2 regions of the Halobacillus sp. K22 genome follow, and region 2 is predicted to be linked to the other one. Evidence: riboswitches for the same ligand, from Rfam matches in the RefSeq annotation. Region 2 holds a riboswitch; the other holds the start of a gene.

Region 1 (3,174 bases), on a different contig from region 2:
AGTGGCTAATAACGGAATCCACACTTGGCCCGTCAGGCCGAGAAGGATATATCCAATTGAGGCCGCCACAGCCGCAATACCCGCATAAGGAAGCTGGGTGAGTACGTGGTCAATATGGTTAGCACCTGCCCCCGTAGAGGATAATATTGTGGTATCTGAAATAGGAGAACAATGGTCTCCAAACACCGAACCAGCCAGTACAGCTGATAAAGCAGGCAGAATCATAGCCGGCTCAGTGACAGCTGCTATTTCCCCAGCTATTGGAAGCATGATTCCAAATGTTCCCCAGGAAGTTCCCGTAGAAAGCGCCATGAAGCCGGAAATAATAAAGATAAGGAGTGGCAGATACGCGACATTAATATCCGCCTGGCGGAACTGCTGTGCTAAATATTCACCTGTCTGCAGCTGGCTGATAATATCTCCAATCATCCAGGCGAAAACTAATATATAAATAGCGGGCAGCATGGCTTTGATTCCTTCCCAGAATACGATAGGCGCTGCCGACTTTGGTCCAGCTTGTGCTGCATATAAAATACCTGCCGTAGCAACGGCTGCCAATCCACCTATAAATAAGGAAATATTTACATTAGTATTCGCAAAAATAGCTAGCAGACTTACGGCACCCTCTGTATTTCGAATACCTGTAATCACCATAGCCGCTATGGTTCCAGCTACAAGCGCTCCAATCGGAAGAATCAAATGAGCGATTTTTCCATTATTATGCTGCTTAAATTCATCATTTAAATCCCCTGGTACATCACCGTGAGGATTAGTTAGCTCCCCGGTATCTACTGCTCTCTTTTCATGAGTCCGCATGGCTCCAATATCGAGCTTTAGGAAGATTGTAAGAAACACTAGCAGTAAAGCAGCGAACACATAATAATTGGCAGGAATCATTAAAACAAAAGCTTCCAATGCCTGATAATTAGAAATTTCATTAGCAGCTAAAATACTTCCAATCGTGCCAATGATATAAGCTCCCCAGCTTGATATCGGAGAGATAACGGTAATAGGAGCAGAAGTAGAATCAATGTAATAGGCAAGCTTAGCCCTTGATATTCTGTAACGGTCTGTTACAGGTCTGGCCACCTGACCAACAGCTAGTGCATTAAAGTAGTCATCAATAAAAATGATAATACCTAAAACAGACGGCAGTAATTTTGCCCCTTTTCGTGTGCGGATTTTCTCAACTGCCCATTTTCCGAAAGCCTTACTTCCTCCAGAAGCTGTCATAAAGGCTGTGGTAATTCCCAATAAAAATAAGAATGATAACAGATAAAGATTTCCTGTATTGAGAGCTCCTTCACTCACGAAAATAGTGGAAAATAAAGACCAGATTAATACAAAACCTTCCTTGAGATCAATTCCCGTGAGCATAAACGCTCCGATAATAATCCCTATACCCAGTGATAGAATCACTCTTCTTGTAAGTAACACAAGGACCAGCATTAGAACTGCCGGAATTAAAGAATAAATCGTTCCTTCCATGATATTCCCTCCGTAAAGCTATTGATGTAAACGGGAGTAGGAAGGCTACTGCAAATAAAAATGAGGAATAAAAAAAGACAATGATAGTAGAAAATAACCTATCATTGCCTGTTTTAGCAACTTGATTATCCTCCATTTCGATCAGTAGCGCCCCATGCACCCAAAAGAGCATGCATGACAGTGTGTCTCTTCTTCAGATATACACCAGCATAGGATAGTCTGACATCACTATCGTACACTTCGGCAGAAACTCATCCCTTTCATCAATGATCCTAGCTTGCCTTGCTCCCATTAATTACTAATGACGTCTGCACCTCTACCTCACCGATCTGATAAGGTCACGCATATTTAATTCCATGTCATTTTATCAGTCAGATTACATTATTGCAAGGCATCCATTGGAAAGGAAAAAGATGGTGATTTGTCTGGTCCTTCTCCTTGTCCTCCATAGAAATCAGGAACTTCTCCTAGGATAGTTGCTGTGTCTATAGGAATATCTGTTGCGACAGTAGTGGTTTCAGTGGAAAATGGAATGACAATCCTTACGTTTACCTCAATATGAATAGATAGTTGAAATAATGCTGCGTTAATACCATACTCCGTAATTTCGCTTTGGAAATTTGATTGTACATCTCCAATTACTCGTAATTGAACTGGTACTTTAGGACCCAGGTTTGCGAGGAGCGAATTATTTGTCGCCTGTCCTACTGGAATTTCAATTAATGTGGCAGGCTGTTCGCCAAGTTCTTCCTGCGTCATATTAGGGTCAATATCTGGTTCAAGTGTTGTATCTTCCATCGGTAATTCGTTTAGTTCCATTCTCTTTAGAAAGTTTTGGACGCGATACGTTGTGTTTCTCAGCACCCTGTTAACAACCACCGAATTCCAACCCATATAAACGATATTTCCATTATCATCTTTTTCCATTTTAACTAAATCATTAAATTGTAAGTCTTCTGCTATTTGTTTATTTACGGCTTCATTGATCGCATCTCTTGCCAATTGCTGGGTCTTTGTTTCAGCTATACCGATGAGAGCCGGAGTAATACCACGGTTGATTAACCAGAGGCTTAAAGCGGTAAAGAGTAAAAAAAACATAAAAGTCAAAACAATTCTTTTCCCGATTGAGGGTCCATTTGTAACTTTACTTTTTCCCATTAAAACAACCCCTCCTGAACTAACTATATGTAGTCCAGAAGAGGTTTAGGCATATAAATAATGATATATTTGAACCTTACCTTCATATCTACTGATGAAGCTCTTTATTCATATGTTTTTAGAGCTTCCGATAGCAAATCGCGGAGTAATTCAGGCATATAATAAGCCTTATTAGGTGCGTAGGCAATTTCGGGAAACAGTCTTCCGAAGGTAAACGTATCGGCGGTTGAAAGAGTATAGGACTTCTCCAGATCAATCGGTACTCCATTTTTTGTAACCCTTACCACGCGTTCTTCCCCATCCTGCGACTCTTTTGTTTCAATTTCCACGCCGGCAAAAACCATTTTTCCAATTACTTCTCCACGAAAGCCAAAGCCTTTTAAGCGGATCTCCGTTAACTTTCTTGTATGAGCTACCCGAATGACTTCCAGCAATTCGTCCCCTTTCAACTCTACTTTACAAGGGTTCATGGGGTGAGGACAGATCCGATGCACATCTTGATAAGTTACTTCCCCTTCTCCTAAATGA
Region 2 (3,174 bases):
ATTAGGGTGAACGGACCCTTCGAAAAGAGAGTATCCTTTCTGCCTTAACCTGCCAGAAATGCTTATATGACAGGCTATCCTGCATAGTTCCAGTCTAAAAAATGTATATACGTACATGTGATTATTTTTTCTCAAGCGGAGGAAAGACGAAACCGTTTCGAGCTTCTGATTTGGCAAGGTCCGGAGGGGGACGATGAAGACTCCTGTGGGATGAACATGATCGGTAAGATCCCGGAAGGCGAAGCCTGAGGAAGCTTACCACATGCCCACGGAAAGCGAATCGTCCCCCTCCGGACCTTCACCGCAACAAATATTTCAAAGCTGAGTTCTTACACAATCCGGCCCTATTGTGTAATAAGTCTCTTATGAAAAAAGCCATAAAAATCCCCGTGCTCGTTAAGGTGAGCACGGGGATTTTCTTATTTATTCAGCTATAAGCACGCTCTCTAGGCTGCACGGAAGTTAGAATCGTTTCTATTTCATTGGCTTCTTCTTCTGTTAATGGAAGCAGCGGCAAACGAACGCCACCAACTTCAATGCCTTTTCTATTCAAAGCGGCTTTAACAGGAGATGGACTTGGTGCAGAGAAAATGGCATGCATCACCGGAAGCAGGCTGCGGTGCATAGCTGATGCATAGCTGCCGTTACCGTTCCGATACCCTTGAATCATGGCTTGCATCTCATTTCCAATCACATGGGCAGAGACAGAGACAATTCCAGTACCGCCAATCGATACGAACGGAAGCGTATTGGAATCCTCTCCACTGTACACCGTGAATTCATCCGGTGTCCGACTGATAATCTCAGCAGCAGCGTCTAAATCACCACTCGCTTCTTTGACAGAAACGATATTATCCACTTGAGAAAGGCGGACAATGGTATCCGGCGACATATTAACGACACTGCGTCCTGGAATGTTATAGAGCATAATTGGCAGAGAAGTAGTCTTGGCTATCGTCGTAAAATGCTGATACAGTCCCTCTTGTGTGGGTTTATTGTAATAAGGGGTTACCAGCATAATCGCGTCGACGCCGGCTTCTTCTGCTTGTTTTGTTAATTGAATGGAAGCTCTTGTATTGTTTGAGCCCGTTCCTGCAATGACTGGAACTCTGCCGTTTACGACTTCCACAACAAATTTATACAGGCTTACTTTTTCCTCTGTCGTTAATGTTGGGGATTCACCCGTTGTTCCTGCGATCACTAAACCGTCAGAGCCGTTGGAGATCAAGTGATTGACCAGGGAATGAGTCGCATCGAAATCAATATTTCCTTCAGAATCAAACGGAGTTACCATGGCTGTTAGTACTTGACCAAAGTTCATAACCTCACACCTTTACTTAGTTTTTTATACGTTCGAGGTTTGAGGGCTCTGCAGCAGTAAAGCACAAAAAAGCAGCAACGAGGGTTCGCTGCTGCTTAGAACTTTGATATCCGTTCCTGCATAAGATAGCCCTCCATATAGTCTCCTATATGACAGTCCTGCACCTCTTAAGCATCAGAACCAGCGTCGGGAACATGAGATTCCGTCAGCTTCGGCAAAAACCCCTTTCCTCATGTGTCACAGGATCTCATTCTCCTTCACATGCGTACTCTTGGAATTTGCACCTCTATCCTTACTTCAAATAGAATTGAAATAAGAAAATATTTAGTTCCTTGTACCTTAACAGAAATTATTGAAAAATTCAAGGTTTATATTTTGTGGAATTTATTGTAAGTTGTTATAGTTAGAGGGAAACAGCATCCGTTCATTGCTTATTGTATTTACTATGTTCTCTTATAACTCAACCACAAAGTTTAACAAAGCTATTTAGTAAAAAGGTGAAAGATTCCTTCCACGTTTGGCAAAACTGAAGAGGAAGGGTCACTTTTCCCTGCGTATTAATTTTACACAAAAATTCCACATTTTAAATTATGGTGGGAATGGTAAGGTCGCAAAGGCTTTGTGATGGGGTATAAGTGTATTACAGATGTTACAATGGGCATACACACTAAAAAGTGATGGATGTACAGTAGGCGGGCACGTGTTACAATGACAAGCATTAGGTATTCGAAAGGGGAATGACATTGAATAAGAAATGGTTATTAAGCTTATCACTTGCTTTATTCATAGCGTTATTAACAGCATGCGGTAACGATGAAGGATCAGGTGGAGACAGCGAAAATAATGAAGAAGCGTCTCAACAGGAAGAATCTTCTGAGAACAGTGAAAGCAATCAGGAAGGTGAAGGCAGCAGTCAAGAGGGCGAAGGTTCTGAACAGGCTCAAATGCCTGAGCCTAACTTAGAAGGTGTTCCGGAAGTAGTTGCTACCGTCAATGGCGAAGAAATTAAAAAAGAAGAGTTTACTCGCACGTACGAAAGTCAATTCCAACGATCAGCCATGCAGTCTCAAATGTCTGGACAGGAAGTGGATCAAGAACAGTTGAAGCAGCAGACAGCAGAAGGTTTAGTCGGACAGGAGCTTCTCGTACAGGAAGCAAATGACCGCGGACTTGAAGCAACGGAAGAAGAAGTCAATGAAAGAATTACCGAGTTGGTTGAATCCAATCAGGGGGTAGAGTCTAAGGAGCAGTTCTTCTCTACTATTGAAGAACAACAGGGAATGAACGAAGAACAAGTTAGATCCCAGCTTCAAACCCAGATTAAAGTAGACAAGCTCTTAGCGGAAGAGAACGGTGATCTAGAGCCTACAGAAGAAGAGCTGAAAAAAGCGTATGATGAAGCTAAGGCCGCACAGGAAGAATCCGGAGGCGGTCAGGAAATGCCATCCTATGAAGAAGCTAAACCAACGCTTAAACAACAGCTGACTCAGCAAAAAGAATCTCAAGCTTATCAAACTCTTGTAGAGAAGCTTCGTGAAGATGCAGACGTAAAAGTTAATCTATAATTCATTAAAAAACCAGGTCCTTCCCTCAGGACCTGGTTTTTTTAATGGATTTTACTGGCTTCACTTGAACCAGCCTCTCTCCTTAAAGCGCGAGATGGCTTCAATTCGATTGGAAACCTCAAGCTTATCCAAGATGACGGACACGTAATTTCGTACCGTACCCGGAGTAATATATAGTTCTTTTGAGATGTCTTTTGTATTTTTTCCCTCGGCCATTAACTTAATGACCTGACGCTCTCTTTCCGTAAGCGGATCTTGCTGTGTGTAAGCGAGATCAACTAATTCAGG

Evidence for each region. Region 2 has a riboswitch for lysine ahead of dapA (4-hydroxy-tetrahydrodipicolinate synthase). Riboswitches for the same ligand answer to the same signal wherever they lie in the genome.
Region 1: it holds a riboswitch for lysine, as region 2 does, so the genes downstream of both, ACTWPM_RS12180 (Na+/H+ antiporter NhaC family protein) here and dapA (4-hydroxy-tetrahydrodipicolinate synthase) in region 2, are expected to answer to the same signal.

Annotation. Positions count from the first base shown of each region.
Region 1 is NZ_JBQQCN010000015.1:79,272-82,445, forward strand. Features, by position in the region: gene ACTWPM_RS12180 (Na+/H+ antiporter NhaC family protein) at 1-1,488, opposite strand, end outside; lysine riboswitch at 1,626-1,815, opposite strand; gene yunB (sporulation protein YunB) at 1,870-2,646, opposite strand; gene ACTWPM_RS12190 (bifunctional metallophosphatase/5'-nucleotidase) at 2,751-3,174, opposite strand, start outside.
Region 2 is NZ_JBQQCN010000026.1:17,764-20,937, reverse strand. Features, by position in the region: gene dapA (4-hydroxy-tetrahydrodipicolinate synthase) at 428-1,321, opposite strand; lysine riboswitch at 1,440-1,618, opposite strand; gene ACTWPM_RS16410 (SurA N-terminal domain-containing protein) at 2,059-2,886, shown strand; gene ACTWPM_RS16405 (response regulator) at 2,947-3,174, opposite strand, start outside.